Regions from separate parts of the Kumtagia sp. genome, predicted to be linked through region 1. Evidence: riboswitches for the same ligand, from Rfam matches in the RefSeq annotation. Region 1 holds a riboswitch; each other region holds the start of a gene.
What was found. Region 1 has a riboswitch for cobalamin ahead of AC5JDC_RS13575 (DUF1636 family protein). Riboswitches for the same ligand answer to the same signal wherever they lie in the genome.
Positions count from the first base shown of each region.

Region 2: it holds a riboswitch for cobalamin, as region 1 does, so the genes downstream of both, AC5JDC_RS04170 (ABC transporter substrate-binding protein) here and AC5JDC_RS13575 (DUF1636 family protein) in region 1, are expected to answer to the same signal.
Region 3: it holds a riboswitch for cobalamin, as region 1 does, so the genes downstream of both, AC5JDC_RS20940 (CbtB domain-containing protein) here and AC5JDC_RS13575 (DUF1636 family protein) in region 1, are expected to answer to the same signal.
Region 4: it holds a riboswitch for cobalamin, as region 1 does, so the genes downstream of both, AC5JDC_RS03890 (aromatic ring-hydroxylating oxygenase subunit alpha) here and AC5JDC_RS13575 (DUF1636 family protein) in region 1, are expected to answer to the same signal.

Region 1 is NZ_JCACER010000036.1:24,655-28,858, forward strand. It holds gene AC5JDC_RS13560 (serine hydrolase) at 1-230, shown strand, start outside; gene AC5JDC_RS13565 (DnaJ domain-containing protein) at 270-968, opposite strand; gene AC5JDC_RS13570 (VWA domain-containing protein) at 965-1,684, opposite strand; cobalamin riboswitch at 1,807-2,007, shown strand; gene AC5JDC_RS13575 (DUF1636 family protein) at 2,046-2,459, shown strand; gene cobW (cobalamin biosynthesis protein CobW) at 2,456-3,493, shown strand; gene AC5JDC_RS13585 (cobaltochelatase subunit CobN) at 3,648-4,204, shown strand, end outside.
Region 2 is NZ_JCACER010000009.1:110,053-114,256, reverse strand. It holds gene AC5JDC_RS04180 (ABC transporter ATP-binding protein) at 1-230, opposite strand, end outside; gene AC5JDC_RS04175 (FecCD family ABC transporter permease) at 227-1,252, opposite strand; partial or broken gene AC5JDC_RS04170 (ABC transporter substrate-binding protein) at 1,249-2,190, opposite strand; cobalamin riboswitch at 2,467-2,677, opposite strand; gene AC5JDC_RS04165 (YiaD family glycine zipper/OmpA-like lipoprotein) at 2,873-3,532, opposite strand; gene AC5JDC_RS04160 (GFA family protein) at 3,631-3,999, opposite strand; gene AC5JDC_RS04155 (hypothetical protein) at 4,098-4,204, opposite strand, start outside.
Region 3 is NZ_JCACER010000076.1:232,981-237,184, forward strand. It holds gene cobO (cob(I)yrinic acid a,c-diamide adenosyltransferase) at 2-616, opposite strand; gene cobU (bifunctional adenosylcobinamide kinase/adenosylcobinamide-phosphate guanylyltransferase) at 618-1,133, opposite strand; gene AC5JDC_RS20935 (CbtA family protein) at 1,126-1,890, opposite strand; gene AC5JDC_RS20940 (CbtB domain-containing protein) at 1,903-2,082, opposite strand; cobalamin riboswitch at 2,119-2,312, opposite strand; gene AC5JDC_RS20945 (gamma-glutamylcyclotransferase) at 2,379-3,065, opposite strand; gene AC5JDC_RS20950 (aromatic ring-hydroxylating oxygenase subunit alpha) at 3,202-4,204, shown strand, end outside.
Region 4 is NZ_JCACER010000009.1:52,503-56,706, reverse strand. It holds gene AC5JDC_RS03895 (FAD-binding oxidoreductase) at 1-797, opposite strand, end outside; gene AC5JDC_RS03890 (aromatic ring-hydroxylating oxygenase subunit alpha) at 819-2,066, opposite strand; cobalamin riboswitch at 2,183-2,388, opposite strand; gene zigA (zinc metallochaperone GTPase ZigA) at 2,619-3,839, shown strand; gene AC5JDC_RS03880 (class I SAM-dependent methyltransferase) at 4,174-4,204, opposite strand, start outside.

The DNA.
Region 1 (4,204 bases):
AGGTGGCCTCCTCGCCGAGCAAGGTGGAAGCGACCGCCATGCTCGAAACGACGGCGCGCAAGGCTCCGTCCGTGCTCGCCTCGACGTCCGGCTACACCGTTCCCTTCTACAAGGACGGCGTCACCTACCACCGCGTCCGCTTCGCCGGCTTCGACACCAAGGCGGCCGCCTGGAAGGCCTGCGGGCAGCTCAAGAAGCAGAACATCGGCTGCTACGCCGTCCAGAACTGAGAACACGTATTTCCGAAGTTGTAGTTCGTATCGGGAGAGTTAGTGGTGATTGGCGAGAAGGACATCCTTGGCTTCGTTGATCCGCGCCGCGAGGAACGACGTCCCGCCGAGGTCGGGGTGCAGGCGCTGCATCAGGCGGCGATGCGCCTTGCGGATATCCGCCGGGGAGGCCCCCGCTTCAAGACCAAGGATCTTGTAGGCCTCCTGCTTAGTCATGGCGCCCGCACGTGGCGCAGCTCGCTCCCCGTCGCCGTCGTCCGCCTTCGCGTTTTCGCGCCAGATGGGAAAGCGGCCGTCAAGATACGTCTCCAGTAGCTGGCGGCTCTCCGGATCGTCGGCGAGGTCGTCCCGCAGATCCCGGAGCTCGCGCAGCGTCATGCTGCTCAGCATGCGCTGCTCGTGACGGCCGGCAAGCACCAGACCGTCGAGCGCCCCGCTGTCGTGGTCCAGTTCCATTTCGAGCGCGGCGGTGCGGACGTTGGAGCGTTTGCCGGGGCTTTTCGGCTTTCGCCCGGCCTGCACCCGCGCCGCGCCGTACCATGCCAGAGCCGCCGAGATCAGAAAGCCGCCGATCCCCGACCGCCCGACCAGCAGCAGCACCAGGCCGAAGACCCCGAGCACGATCGGACCGGCGGTGCGCAGCGTGCGCGCCAGCTTGGCGGCGTCCGATTTCAGGAAGCCGGTCACGGCGGCCAGGGCGACCAGCAGGACCAGCAGGCCGCCGATCACATAGCTCATCCTTCACCCCGCATGTGTTCGATCAGCAATCTGTCCTCCGGCCGGTTGCGCGCCTCCAGCGCCTTCAACCCGCCGGTCGCGAATACAGCCACCGAGGACAGCAGCTTTGCAAGCGTCGCGGCAGCGGTCCGGTCGAAGCGGAACCAGGCGCCCTTCGACAGCCGGGCCATTTCCTTGAACGCCTTTTCGGCGGCGGGATCGCGCCCCTCCTGGAACACGAAGACCGGCACGCCGAGCAGGCCGAGCCGCCCGGCCTGCTCGGCGAGCCCGTCGATCTCCTCCTCCATCGCGTCGCCGATATAGACCAGCGCATCCACCTTGCGGCGCGCCGTCTCCTTGAGGGCGTGGGCGAGGATCTTGCCGATCTGGGTGTGGCCGGCGCGGCAGTCGATCCTGGTCATGAGATCCTTGAGCGATCCGGTGTCGCGCACGAAGCGCGAGGCGCGGCATTCGCCGAAACCGCGGAAATAGGCGAGCTGGACCTCGAGCCCGCCGCTGTTGCCGACGGCGTCGAACATCTCGCCCTGCAGCCGGCAGGCCATGTCCCAAGTCGGCTGCCGGCTCATCGTGGCGTCGAGCGCCAGCACCAGCCGCCCGCCGGCATCCGTCTTGGCCTGCGCCATCGACCGCGCCAGCCGCACGAAATCGTCGATCTCGCGCGAACCGGAGCGGTCGAGCGATCTGTCCGAGCGGACCGGTGTGCCGTTTTTACCCATCACCCCTAAAAAATGTGTCGAGCCGGCGTGGCTTGCAAGCCCGATAACGTCGGCCGGCACCATGCGGAACGGCAATGCGATGCCGGCGCCCCGGCGGTGCGTTGACAGGCTCCGCCGCCGGAGCGTAAACCACGGGCGACGGTTCCCTTCCCGGCAATGGGAAGGGCTAAGAGGGAATGCGGTCAGGCCGTCCGGCCGAATCCGCAGCTGTCCCCGCAACTGTAGGCGGCAAGCCCGCGCCGAAAGCCACTGGAGCGATCCGGGAAGGCGGCTGAGGGCGACAACCCGCGAGCCAGGAGACCTGCCGTCGGAATCGCAATCCCACTGTCCGGCGGGTGACCCGGACGAGGAGCCGTATGACGTGACCATCGGACCGTTTCTGTCGCAGGACGCCGCCACGCCGGTCGAGGGCGTGACGCTCGTCGTCTGCTCGTCCTGCCGCGACGCCACCGGCTCGGACGCCCGGCCCCGCGCCGGCGAGTTGCTCGGCAACCAGGTCCGCGAAACGGCGCGAGGCACCGGCGTAGCCGTGCGCCAGGCCGAATGCCTCGGCAACTGCAAGCGCCGCCTCAGCGCCGCGCTGCTGCGCGACGGCTGCTGGAGCTACGTGTTCGGCGACCTGACGGAGGACGACGCGCCCGACCTCGTCGCCGGCGCCCTGCTCTTCGCGACGTCGACCGACGGCCTGCTGCCCTGGCGCGGCCGCCCCGATTGCCTCAAGCGCGGGCTGGTCGCCCGCATCCCGCCCCTTGCCATCCTCGAGGACCCTTCATGACCGCTTCGCTCAACCGCGTCCCCTGCACCGTCGTCACCGGCTTCCTCGGCGCCGGCAAGACGACGATGATCCGCCACATCCTGGAAAACGCCGGCGGACGGCGACTGGCGCTGATCGTCAACGAGTTCGGCGACGTCGGCATCGACGGCGAGATTTTGAAGGGCTGCGGCGTCGAGGCCTGCCCGGAGGAAAACATCATCGAGTTGGCGAACGGTTGCCTGTGCTGCACCGTGGCCGACGATTTCGTGCCGGCGCTCGACCGGATTCTGGCGATGGAACCGAAGGTCGACCACATCATCATCGAGACCTCCGGCCTGGCCTTGCCGAAGCCGCTGGTGCAGGCCTTCCAATGGCCAAGCGTCAAGAGCCGCGTGACCGTCGACGGCGTCGTCGCCGTGGTCGACGGCCCGGCGCTCGCCGCCGGCAAGGTCGCCTCCGACATGGACGCGCTCGCCGCGCAGCGCGCCGCCGACGGGACGCTCGACCACGACGACCCGGTCGAGGAGGTGTTCGAGGACCAGGTCGCCTGCGCCGACCTCGTCATCCTGTCGAAGAGCGATCTCATGAACGCCGAAGCGACCGCCGCCGCCCGCAACCTGATCGACGCGCATCTTTCGCGTGCCGTGAAGGTCGTGCCGACGGCCGAGGGCCGTGTCGATCCGTCCGTGCTGCTCGGCCTTGGCCTGGCCGTCGAGGACGACATCGAGAATCGAAAAACCCATCACGACGACGAGCTCGACCACGAGCACGACGATTTCGATTCCTTCATCGTCGAGCTGCCGGGGGTGACCGACCCGGACGATCTCGCCGGGCGCATCGCCGCCGCCGCCGAGAGCGAGAACGTGCTGCGCTTGAAGGGTTTCGTCGCCGTCGACGGCAAGCCGCTCAGGCTGCTCGTCCAGGCGGTCGGCCCGCGCGTCAACCACTATTACGATCGCGCCTGGACCGCCGCCGACGACCGCCGCTCGCGCCTGGTGGTGATCGGGTTGAAGGGGCTGGACCGGAATGCGGTTGAGAAGATTCTGGCGGGCTGACGGAATGCCGCGTTCCTTCGCACCCCCCTCTGTCCTGAGCTTGTCGAATGGGCCGGACATGTCCGGTCCATTCGACAAGCTCAGGACAGAGGGGGGTGTGGAGGAGTACGGACCGCCGCTGTGGCAAACGGCCGGCTTGGTCTAGGACTGCGCCATGCACATCCTGCCCACGACATCCGCATCGCTCGACGACCTGATCGAGCCGGTCGACCTGGCGCAACAGCCGGCGGACATCGTGGCGCTGTCCTTCACCGACAGCGACCTGGCTGCCATCGCGGCGGCGTGGAAGCGCGACGAGGCCGCCCTGCCCTCGATGCGGCTCGCAGCACTCCGCGACCTTCGCCACCCCATGTCGGTCGATCTCTGGCTGGACAAGGTCGCGGCGCACGCCAAAGTGATTCTGATACGCATCCTCGGCGGCTACGACTGGTGGCGCTACGGCTGCGACCAGGTCGCCGCGCTGGCGCGGGCCAAAAATGTCCGACTCGCGCTGCTGCCCGGCGAATGCCGGGAACAGGACGAGCGGCTGGTCGAGTGTTCCACCCTGCCACGCGGGGAACTCGACGCGCTGCTCGCCTTCTTCCGCGAAGGCGGACCGGACAATATGGACGCGCTCGTGCGGCGGCTCGCGGCGCTGGCGCGCGGCGATGGCGCGGCGGATGCGGCGGTGGCGGTGCCGAAGGCGGGATTTTACGGGCGCGGCGTCCTCTC
Region 2 (4,204 bases), on a different contig from region 1:
CGGCGCGCGATCTCGCGGCGGGTGAAATGGCGCAGGCTGCGTCCGGCCAGCGCCACGGTGCCGGCATGCGGCGCCCGCAGGCCCGACATCAGCGCCATCAGGCTGGTCTTGCCCGACCCGTTCGGTCCGACGATGCCGAGGAACTCGTGCTCGACGACGTCGAGCGCGATCTCGTCGATGATCGGCCGCCCGCCTGCCCGCCACACGACACCGCGCGCCTGGATGGTCATTGCGCATGCCTCCCGCGAATGAGGATGAGGGCGAAGGCCGGCGCCCCGACCAGCGCGGTGATCACCCCTATCGGCACGACCTGGCCGGGAATGATGGTGCGCGAGACGACATCCGCGACGACCATGAAGACGGCGCCGGTCAGCGCCGACACCGGCAGCAGCACGCCGTGGCGGACGCCTACCAGAAGCCGCGCCGCATGCGGGATCACCAGCCCGACGAAACCGATCGAGCCGACGATGCTGACCATCACCGCCGTCATCAGCGCCGCGACCGAGATCAGCACCGCCTGCACGCGCCGCACCGAAATGCCCAGCGACGCGGCCGATTCCGCTCCGAAAGTGAAGGCGTCGAGGGCGCGGGCGTGAAACAGGCAGACCAGCAGCCCCAGCAGGGCGGCGGGCACTGCCAGCCAGGCATCGTCCCAGCGCACGCCCGACAGGTTTCCGAGCAGCCAGTACATGATGCCGCGCGCCTGTTCGGCATTGGCCGAGCGCGTCACGATCAGCGAGGTGATCGCGTTGAACAGTTGCGAGCCGGCGACGCCGGCCAGAATGATCGCGCCGGGACCGCTTCCGGCACGCAGCGCCAGAAGCGTGATCAGCCCGAATGCCACCAGCGCGCCGACGAAAGCGCCGAGCGACAGGGACAGCATGCCGGCGCCGAAGCCGAGGATTGCGACCGCCACGGCCCCGGTCGACGCGCCGGCCGAGATGCCGAGGATGTAGGGATCGGCCAGCGCATTGCGCAGCAGCGCCTGCAGCACGACCCCGCTGAGGGCGAGCGCCACGCCGCAGCAGCAGGCGACGATCGCCCGGCTGAGGCGATAGTTCCAGACGATGCCCTCATCGATCGGGTCGACGGCATAACCGGCGTCCCAGAGGCGGTTGGCGACCGATTTGGCGACGACGTCCAGGTCGATGGACGTCTCGCCGATCGCCGCCCCCAGGGCAAGCGCCGTCACCAGGATCAGGGGCGCGGCGAGAACGAAGCCCAGCCGCGCCGTCGCTGCAGGACGCCTCACTGGGCGATCCCGGCCTTCTCCAGGGCCTCGGCCAGTGTCTCGATCCCCTCGATGGTGCGGATCGTCGGGTTCATGGCCTGCGCGTCCATGACGACGACGTGGCCGCCGGTGACCGCCGGCATCAGGCTGGTGACCGGGTCGGACTTCAGGAAATTGAGCTTGACCTCGTGGTCGTCGGCGGGAAAGCGGCGGCGTTCCATCTTGCCGGCGACGATCACCGATGGATTGGCCTTCGCGATCGTCTCCCAGCCGACCGTCGGCCACTCTTCGTCGCTCTCGATCACGTTTCTGATGCCGAGCGTCGACATGATGTAGCCCGGCGCGCCGTTCCTGCCGGCGACATAGGGGTCGATGTCGAGCTCGGCGCTGGAGAACCAGAAGACGGCCGACAGCTTTCCCTCAAGCGAGGCGATCTTCCGCCTGGCGGCTTCCTCGCGCGCCTTGAGTTCGGCGACCAGTTTCTCGCCCTTGTCCTGCACGTCGAATATCTGCGCGAGTTCGGTGATCTCGCGGTAGATGAGATCCATCGTGAATTTTTCCGTGCGCACGCCGTCGCCGCCGCCGGAATTGTCCTTGCCGGCGCAGTCGGCCGGCGACGTGTAGACCGGGATCTTCAGCTCCTCGAACTGCTCCGGCTTGGCGACGATGCCTTCCGGCCCGACATGCCACTGGAACTGCGCCGTCACCAGATCCGGCTTCCTGCCGACGACGCTCTCGAAGCTCGGATCGTTGTCGGCCAGCCGCTCGACCTTGGCGTTGACCTCCTCGTAGCCGGCGATGACCGGGCCGATCCACACAGCAGTGCCGGCGACCTTGTCGACCAGCCCGAGCAGGTAGAGGATTTCCGTGGTGCTCTGCCCGATCGAGACCACGCGCTCCGGCGCATGCTCGATGGTGATCTCGCGGCCGCAATTCTGCAGCGTCAGCGGATAGGCGGTGCCTTCGGCGGAGGCCGGCAGCGTCCAGACGATGGACGCGGCGGCGAGCAGCGACAGATGGAGGGTCTTTTTCAGCATGACATGACCTTTCTGGAAATCGGGAGGGAGCGCCGGCAGCCGGCGCGCAATGGACGGCGCCTCGCGATGCGGCAAAAACGCGACGAGACTGGCTCGAAGAATCAGGGTGTGAAGAAATGGACGCGGCCGGTCGAACCGCCGCACGGCAAAAAGATGCACGCCATCAATTATCCTTTCTCGGGCATCCCCGCCCGGACATTGGACCAAATTGCGACGGCAGGTCTCCTGGCTCGCGGATTGTCTCCGACCATCGGCCTTCCCGCGGTAGTCGCAGTGGCCCGGTGCCTTCCGGCACCGCAAGGACGATCGGCATCCGCTTACAGTTGCGGGGGCAGCGCCGGTTTCACACCGGCTTCCCTTTTGATCCCCTGGGTCATGCCTTTGGGGAACCGTCGCGCGACACTTAGTGCCGGCGACACCGCCTCGTCAAGGCGATCTCCGGGAGGAGGCGTCCGCCTCCACAGCTTCCGGCTGCCGCGGGCGGAAAGCGCACCCTCCGGATGCGGCGGCGGACACGCCATGACGTGATCGGCAGACGCACGCCTGGTGCATCTGCCGAAACAGTCAGCTTTCTGGAACTTCTCCGGGTGGACGGGCTTGAACGCTATTCGGTGAGCGGCGAGATCTGGATCTCGACGCGCCGGTTCTGCGCCCTGCCCGAGTCGGTGGCATTGGAGGCGATCGGCCTGGTCTTGCCGAAGCCGGTGACGGCGAAGCGGCGTTCGTCGACGCCCTGGGCGCCGAGATAGTTGGCGACGGCCAGCGCGCGGCGCTGCGACAGGTCGAAATTGTGGCTGTCGCTGCCGGTCGAATCGGTATGGCCGTAGACGTCGACAATGGTCTGCCGGTAACGCTTGAGCACGATCGCGACGGAATTCAGCACCGGGTAGAAATTCGGTCTGATCGCATCCTGATCGATGCCGAATGTGATGTCGGAGGGCATGTTGAGGATGACCTGGTCGCCGACGCGGGTGACGCTGACGCCGGTGCCCTGGAGCTGCGCGCGCAGTTCCGACTCGTTCTTGTCCATGGTGGCGCCGATGGCGCCGCCGGCCAGCGCGCCGACGCCCGCGCCGATCAGCACCGCGTTGCGCTGCGCCACCCTGCTGCCGCCGACGGCCATGCCGGCCAGCGCGCCGAGGCCGGCGCCCAGCGCCGCGCCGCCCGCCGTATTCGAGATCTTCTGCTCGCCGGTATAAGGGTCGGTGGTGCAGGCCCCAAGCAACGCGGCGGCGGCCACGACGGCGACGATCTTGCTCTTCATGCTGATATAAATCCCTCACAAACCGGCCGGCGGCCGGCACGAATCCCTTCTCGTCCTTTTAGCATGAATTGCGGCGAAATCCGGAACCGGCCGGCCTGCTACCAGAGGTTCTTGCCGTCGATCACCACAACCTCGACGGCGTCGAGGTCGAAATCGTCGAGCAGGCGCGCATTGATGCTGACGCGCGGGTTGTCGAAGTCCGGCTCGCCGCTGGTGAAATCAGGCGTGTCGGTGAAGGTGCCGCAGCCGCAGACCGGACAGAAATGGTGTTTTATGGTCCTGGAGCCCCACTGATAGGTCGCGACATTTTCGCGCGGCGTCAGCAGCCGGAACTGCGGCGGCTGGTAATAGGCCCAGAGCGCGCCGCGTTTCGAGCACAGCGAACAGGTGCAGCGCGTGACCGTGGTCGGGGCCTCCGTCACTTCGAACACCGTCGCCTTGCAGTGACAGCTTCCGCGCAGGCTCATATGTCCGTCCTCCCTGAAGAAGACGATCTTACCCGAGCTCGTTCGTCTGAAAAATCCCGAGAATATCTGAATCCTAAGGCCCACGCCGGAGCGAAGTTCTATTCGCGCTTGCCGTCGTGGTGGCGGGTCTTCGCGCCGCGGTCGTCCATCGGCTCGGTCAATCCATAAGGCTTCTTCGGACGATCACCACGGTCGCCGGTGTCGA
Region 3 (4,204 bases), on a different contig from region 1:
TCTAAAACTCGATTCCCTGCTGCGCCTTCACGCCGGCCGCGAAGTGGTGCTTGGTCGCGCCCATCTCGGTGACCAGGTCCGCGGCCTCGACCAGCGCCGGCTTGGCGTTGCGGCCGGTCACCACCACATGCAGCCCGCCGCGCCGCGCCTTAAGCGCCGCGACGACCGAGTCGAGATCGAGATAATCGTAGCGCAGTGCGATGTTGAGTTCGTCGAGCACGACGAGGCCGATCGTCGGATCGGCCATGAGTTCCCGTGCCTTCGCCCAGGCGGCTTCGGCCGCTGTCACATCGCGCCGAAGATCCTGCGTTTCCCAGGTGAAGCCTTCGCCCATCGAATGCCACACCACCTTGTCGCCGAAGGCCGCGAAAGCGGCCCGCTCGCCGGTGTGCCAGGCGCCCTTGACGAATTGCACGATGCCGACGCGGCGGCCGTGGCCCAGCATGCGCAACGCCAGACCGAAGGCGGCCGTGGTCTTGCCCTTGCCCGGCCCGGTGTTGACGATGAGCAGCCCCTTCTCGACCGTCTTGGTCGCGACCTCCGCGTCCTGAACGGCCTTGCGCTTGGTCATCTTGGCCTTGTGGCGCTCGGCCTGCGCGTCGTCGATCGCCTTCATCTCACTTCACCCGCATCGGCAGCCCGGCCGCCATGAACAGCACCTCGTCGGCCACGGCTGCCACCTTCTGATTGAGCCGCCCGGCCGCATCGCGAAAGCGCCGGGCGAGCGCGTTGTCCGGCACGATGCCGAGGCCGACCTCGTTGGAGACGACGAACCAGGGGCCGCGGGGCCGCGCCAGCAGGTCCGCCAGGCGGCGGCTTTCGCCCTCGACGTCATGATCGGCGAGCATATGGTTCGACAGCCACAGCGTCAGGCAGTCGACCAGCACGGGCCGCCCATCCGTAACCGCCTCGAGGGCTCCGGCCAGATCGAGCGGCGCGTCGACCGTTTCCCATCCGGCCTCGCGGCGGGCGCGGTGCCGCGCGATGCGCTCCGCCATCTCGTCGTCGAAGGCCTGCGCCGTGGCGATATAGGTCCACGGCGCCGGAAGCGCCGTGACCCGCGCCTCGGCGTGGCTGCTCTTGCCGGAGCGCGCCCCGCCGAGGACGAAGGTCAGCCGGCCGCGTTCAGGCAAGCTGGCCGCGCGCCTCACTGGCCGAGCCGAAAAAGCGCGAGCGCACGGCGCCGACCAGGCCGCCGAGCAGCGCCCAGAAGATCAGGTTGGTCACCGTGGTGGCGACCACGAACTGGTGGTGCAGGTCGGCGGGAATGGGTGAATCGTGGCTTTCCGGCTGCGGCGCGCCGATGACATGCGGGGCGACGATCAGCGCCACGCCGAGGATCGACAGCGCGACCGTGCCGCGAAAGGCGATCAGGGCGAGGCCGGCCGCCGTCGCCAACACCGTGCCGATCCACCAGACCTGGCGCGCGGCGAGATCGGCCGCCGGCATGGCCGGCAGTTCCGGCGGCAGGCCAAGGCCGGGCGCCAATGTGAACACGGCGAAGCCGGCAAAGCCCCAGAGAATTCCCGAGCGCCAGCCCGAAATGCCGCCGGCGAACTCCGACGCGGCCACCAGGATCAGCGCGAAGCCGATGCCGCTCAGCACGTTTGCAAGGAAGTTGAAGAAGAAGCGCTCGAAACCGTCGGCCGGAGCCCACGCCTCCTCGCCATGGGAATGCGCCTCGGCGGCGGCCGGCACGGCTTCGGTGCCGGTAGCTTCCGCAGCAGCGGGCGCGCCGTGATCGTGGCCTGTGACCTCGCCGGCGCTCTCGAAGGTTTCCGCCTTCAGGATCAGCGGCACGGTGGAATAGGCCTGGAGCGCGGTCATGACGAGGCTTGCCAAAAGCCCTGCCGCCGCCGCGACCAGCACGACGTTGCGAAGAAAGGTCATGTCACGCTCCCGTCAGTGGCAGGGAAAGGCCATCGAGTGACGGTAGTCATGCGCCGCGTTGTGCGCCGCCTCCATATGCGAGAAGCCGACGAAGCCGACGATGAAGATGCCGAGAAACCCGGCAAGCGCGAGCTGAATGGCGCGCGAGGAAGCCGAGACCGGAACGCCCAGCGAAGTCGAAACCGTATTCATTTGCAAGTCCCTTCCGCCCTCCACCCGAGGGCCCTTGATGCACGAATGTCGCCGGCAGGTCTCCTGGCTCGCGGGTTCTCGCCTTGCCCCGCCTTCCCGAGACAAAAGCCTCAGTGGCATTCGGGGTAGGCTCGCCGCTTACAGTTGCGGGGGCAGCCGCGGCCTTGGGCGAGACGCCCGCACCGCATTCCCTTTTGGTTCCTCGCGGAACCGACGACGGCCGCGACAATAGGCGCAAACCAGCGCCGCTGCAAATCCGAATCCGACATCGCACAGCCGGCCCGGTCGCGGAATCGCTATCGGACGGCCGCGAGTTCGGCTGCCACCAACTCCTGCAGCCGCCACAGGCGGCGGTCATGGATGCCGCGCGTTTCGAGGTTGCGCACGGTGTGGAACAGATAGTCGGCGCCGGAGCCGAGATGGCCGCAGGCCCGGGCCAGGATGCGCGCCACTTCCGCGTCGCTTCGCTTGCCGGCAAACGTCCGGCCCTTCGGGTTGACGGCGAAGCCAAGCGCGGCAAGCGGCCCGCCGGCGGTATGGAGCTTCAGCCAGGTCGGCAGGTAGGTGGAAGGCTTTGCGGTCATCTCGCGGCGGATCAGCCTGGAGACCATCTCCGCCGGATCGCCATCCGGCAGCCTGAAGGCGACGCCTCCGCATTGGCCGCCGGGCATGAGACCCATCATCAATCCCGGCTGCTCCAGCGTGCCGCGCCAGCGGGTCTGGTGAATGCAGAAGGCGCGGTGATAACCGCGCGCGGTGGCGACGCACTCCTCCACATGCTCGATCTCCGGCTTCCAGATCAGCGAGCCATAGGCGAACAGCCACAGCGGTCCGGCCGGCCGCTCCGCCATCGTGGCACCGAGGAGTTGCGCATAGTCGTCCTCGTCGAGATAGCCGAGGCCCGGCTCCTGACCGGAATCGGCGATATCTCGGTGGCAGCGCGCCACCATTTCCTCGGTCAACGCCATCAAGCGGGGCTTCATGCGACCGTACTCCGCGATAGGACACCCTGGCGCCCTTCGCGGCACAATCGCCCGGCGCTGCCTGGAAAAGCAAGTCGCCCCGGCACGGTTGACAAAGCCCGATGCGAAGTGTCCGCTCATGCAAATGGAGTGCGCGATGACCCCTGAATCGGTGAAGAGCGATCCTTACAACGGCCTGCCGTCGGCCGAGCCGACCCTGCCGTCCTCCGCCTACTGGGACCCCGCGGAATACCAGCGCGACCTCGAAGCGATCTGGTACCGCGACTGGATAATGGTCTGCCGCGAAGCTGACCTGTCGCAGCCGCTTGCCTACCGGGTCTTCACCATCGGCTCGCAGCAGGTGCTGGTGCTGCGCGACGAGCACGGCGAGTTGCAGGCCTTCCACAACACCTGCCGCCACCGCGGCTCGCAGCTCTGCCGCGGAAGCGAAGGTCGGCTCAAGGCGCGGCTGCTCACCTGTCCCTACCACGCCTGGTCCTATTCGCTGCGCGGCGATCTGGTGCGCGTGCCGTCGAAGTCGCTGCCCGAAGGCTTCGACAAGGCCGACTATCCGCTCTACCCGGTGGCGCTGTCGCTGTGGCGCGGCTTCGTCTTCGTCAATCTCTCGCCCGAGCCCGCCGGCACGGCCGCTTCCGCATTCGACCGCGATTCGGGCGATTTGACCAACTGGCCGCTGGAAGGTCTGGTGACCGGCCATGTCTTCACCAAGGTGATGGCCTGCAACTGGAAGATATTCTGGGAGAACTTCAACGAATGCCTGCACTGCCCCGGCGTGCACAAGCACCTGTCGGCGCTGGTGCCGATCTACGGCCGCGGGCTGATGGCGCGCCATGACGATCCGCAATGGGCGCTGCATGCCGACAATGACGAGCCGCAATATGCCGGGGGCCTGCGCGCCGGCGCCGAGACCTGGTCGCATGACGGGCGGGCGCTGCGCCACACCTTCGCAGGGCTGTCGGAGCGCGAGCGCACCGCCGGCCAGAGCTATGCCATGAACCTGCCGTCCATGTTCGTCGTCGGCCATGTCGACTATGTGCGCACGGTGCGGCTGGTGCCGCTCGGCCCGGAACTGACCGAGCTCACCGCCGAATGGCTGTTCCTGCCGGAAGCGCTCGAAGAGCCCGGTGCCGACCTCGACA
Region 4 (4,204 bases), on a different contig from region 1:
AAGGGCGCCGGCAGGGCTTCGACCGGTGGCGCGCCAAAACTCTCCTGATGATAGCGGGCCATGTCGAAGCCGGCGGCTTCCAGCATGTCGCGCACCGCGCGCATGAACGGCTCGGGGCCGCAGCAGAACACCTCGCGCTCGCGGAAGTCGGGCGAAAGCAGCGGCAGCCGCACCGCGTCGATGCGGCCCATATGGCCGAACCAGCTCTCGCGGCTGGAGCGCTCCTCGATGAGGAAGCCGAGCGACAGGCCCGGCATGCGGCCGCCGAGCAGCTCCAGCTCCTTCCGAAAAATGATCTCCTCCGGCCGCCTGGCGCAGTTGACGAAGGCGACGTCGGTCCATGGGGCGCAGTCGTTCAGCCAGCGCAGCATCGACATCATCGGGGTGACGCCAGAGCCGGCTGAGATGAACAGATATTTCGCCGCCGGATGGTTGTGGTGCGAAAAATCCCCGACGGGACCGAAGGCCCTGACGCGCATGCCGGGGAGGAAATGGTCGAACATCCAGCGCGTGCCGACGCTGCCCGCCTGCGCCTTGACCGTGACGGCGATCGAGAACGGCCGCGACGGCGACGACGACAGCGTATAGGTGCGCATCAGCGGGCCGTCCGGCGCCGGCAGCTCCAGCGTCACGAACTGGCCGGGCTTGTAGCGGAACCAGGTCTGCGCGTCGGAGCGGAAGGTGAAGGTCTTGACGTCCGGCGCCTCGTCGGTGACGGCGACCACCTCCAGCACCTGCAGCCGGTCGTTCCACGGCGCCATCTCGTCGAGGTGGCGGTAGAGGCCGAGATCGGTCATGGCGTTCATCTCCCCCTCCCGTCAGGCGACGCTGCGCAGCGCCGGCTTGCCGCCCTCGGCCAGCCGCGGCTCGATGAAGCGCGCGTACCAGTCGACGAACTGGATGACGCCGCCCTCGTGCAGCTCGGAATACGGCCCCGGCTCGTAGGCCGGCGATTTGATGCCGAAGGCGTTCTCCTCGACGATGCGGCGGTCCTGGTCGTTGGTCTCGGTCCACACATGGATGAGTTCGGCCAGGTCGTAGTCGACGCCCTCGACCGCGTCCTTGTGCACCAGCCATTTGGTGGTGACCGCCGTTTCCGTGGCGTTGATCGGCAGCACCCGGAAGGTGACGGCGTGGTCGCCGAGAATGTGGTTCCAGGTCGTCGGGTAGTGATAGAGCATCAGCGTGCCGATGCGCTCGACCGCCACCTGCGCGGACAGGCTCTTCCTCACCGCCCGCTTGCCGGTCATGGTGTAGCTGACGGCGTCGCGCAGCAGCGGCGCGCGGGTGGCCCGGTACTGACCGGCGGCGTCGATGCGGAAGCGCGCCGGCAGGCCGGCCGCCTCGCATTTCGCCCAATGATCCAGCATCTCCGGGTCGCTCTCGGCGCCGTTGACGCCGGTGACCGTCGGGGCTTCCGGAAAGGTCTTGCACAGCTCCGGATGGTTGCCGGCGCAGTGATAGCACTCGCGGTTGTTCTCCCAGACGAGCTTCCAATTGCCTTTTTCGACGATGGTCGATTCGTGGGCGATCTTCGCCTCGGTCAGCCGGTGCGGCGCGAAATAGGGCTGCATCAGCGCCCGGAACGGCGCAAAATCGGCAGGCTCGTCGGCGAGGCAGATGAAGACGTAGCCGCCGACGCTTTCGCAGGCGACCGGCTTGAGGCCGAAAGCGCCCTTGTCGAAACCCTCGGCCATCTGGCGCGCGAACAGCAGTTTTCCGTCGAGGTCGTAGGTCCACTGGTGGTAGGGGCAGACGAGCCGCGCCGACATGCCGCGCTCGGCGTTGCAGACGCGGCTGCCGCGATGGCGGCAGGAATTGTGGAAGGCGCGGATGCGCCCCTCGCGGTCACGCACGATCACCACCGGATAGTCGCCGACCTGCACGGTGAAGAAGCTGCCCGGCTTGGCGATCTCGCAGTCGTGGCCGACGAACAGCCAGTCGCGATACCAGACCAGCTCCATGTCCAGCCTGAAGAAGTCCGGGTCGATGTAGAAGGGCTGCTCCAGGCTGAAGCCGTCGCGACGGCGTCGGATCATCCTCAGCATTTCGGTGCGTGCGTCCATGTCCTGTCCTCACGGTGCAAGGACTGAACTGGTGGTGATGAAGGAGGATCGGCGACGGCAGTCGGGTTGCGACCGGCCGAGCGCTTCCGCCTCTTGACCGCCCACCGCGATCAGTCGGGTTCCGATGCTTCAAGGCTGGTTTCCGGGCTCCGAAGCTGGCCTTGGCAGGCCCGTCCCGACACCTTCCCGGGCCTTTGCCCAGTGGTCTCCCGTCGAGACGAAAAACTTCGATACCGTTGCGGGGGCAGCGCCGGCATCAAACCGGCTTCCCAATTCTCCCTGCGGCCTGTCGCCGAAGGGCACCTTGAACGGGGATCATCAGACCAGAGGGCGCGGCCGGCGTCCCGCGAGAATGCGACTTCGGCTGCGTCTCCAGCGACGCCGGCGAAATGGCGGGCTTGCTCTCCCGATTTGTTATGTTATTACGTTACTATTCCGGCGAATGCGAATACCTCGCCGGGACGAATGGTCGTTCCTCCCAAGCGATCGTCCGCATCCGGCCCGGGCACTCGGGCCGGATGCATCCCCCAGCTCCGAACGGATCCCAAAAACATGCCCGACGCAGCCAAGCCGACGAAACGCCTTCCCGTCACCGTCCTCTCCGGCTTCCTCGGCGCCGGCAAGACGACGCTGCTCAACCACGTGCTCAACAACCGCGAAGGCCGGCGCGTCGCCGTCATCGTCAACGACATGAGCGAGGTGAACATCGACGCCGCGCTGGTGCGCGACGGCGGCGCGAATCTTTCGCGCACGGAAGAGCAGCTGGTGGAGATGACCAATGGCTGCATCTGCTGCACGCTGCGCGACGACCTTTTGAAGGAGGTGCGCCGGCTGTGCGAGCAAGACCGCTTCGACTATCTGCTGATCGAGGGCACAGGAATCGCCGAGCCTCTGCCGGTCGCCACCACCTTCGATTTCCGCGACGACAACGGCGACAGCCTGTCGGACGTCGCCCGGCTCGACACGATGGTCACGGTCGTCGACGCGGCGAGCCTGCTCAAGGACTACTCCTCGCAGGATTTTCTGCGCGATCGCGGCGAGACGGCCGGCGCCGGGGACGACCGCGCGCTGGTCGATCTTCTGGTGGAGCAGATCGAATTCGCCGACGTGATCGTGCTCAACAAGGTCTCGGAAGCCGCCCCGCACGATCTCGACCTTGCGCGCAAGATCGTCCGCGCGCTCAACCCGGACGCCGCGCTGGTCGAAACCGATTTCGGCAGAGTCGGGCTCGATCAGGTGCTCGACACTGGCCGCTTCGACCTCGAAAAGGCGCAGCAGCATCCGCTGTGGTTCAAGGAGCTGAACGGTTTCGGCGACCACGTCCCGGAGACGGAGGAATACGGCATCCGCTCCTTCGTCTACCGCGCACGCCGGCCTTTCGACCCAGTGAGGCTGAAGGCTTTCGTCAACCGGCCCTGGCCGGGGGTGGTGCGCGCCAAGGGTTTTTTCTGGCTGGCGACCCGTCCGCACCATGTCGGCGAGCTCAGCCAGGCCGGCGCGCTGGTGCGGACGGGCAAGCGCGGACTGTGGTGGGCCGCCGTGCCGAAGGACCAATGGCCCGACCATCCCGAATGGCGCGCCGCGATGCGGCCCTATCTCGATCCGGTATGGGGCGACCGGCGCCAGGAGATCGTCTTCATTGGCTGCGACCCGATGGACGAGAAGGCGATCAGGGCGGAGCTGGACGCCTGCCTCGTCGCCGAAACCGGCTTCATGCCGGCCCGCTGGCGCGACCTGCCCGATCCGTTCCCCTCATGGGAGCGGGCGGCATGATGCTGCGTTTTTTGCGCAAGGTGGCCGGCAGCGCGGCGGCTCGTCCGCCCTGCGCCTGCCATCCAGCCGGCGAGCCGGACGGCGTCCGAGACGACCCGACACAGGAAAGAGAGGGGGACAGGGCGTCGCGCTTCACCTGCGACGAGACTGATGCTTGCCTGCAACCGGATCACCGCAAGCAGGCCGGCGGCTGAGCTGCGTCGCGGTCGGCTCGCGCCGGAATCCGTATCCGTGGCAAAAGCACGGTCTCACGCATCGCAGCGGCGAAGCCAAGCCGGCGAAGAATCGAATATCATCTCGGTCTGAGTTTCGGCTCTCGACCCGAACCGGAAGTTCAATTCAGGCCCAGACTCTGCGTGCGTCGT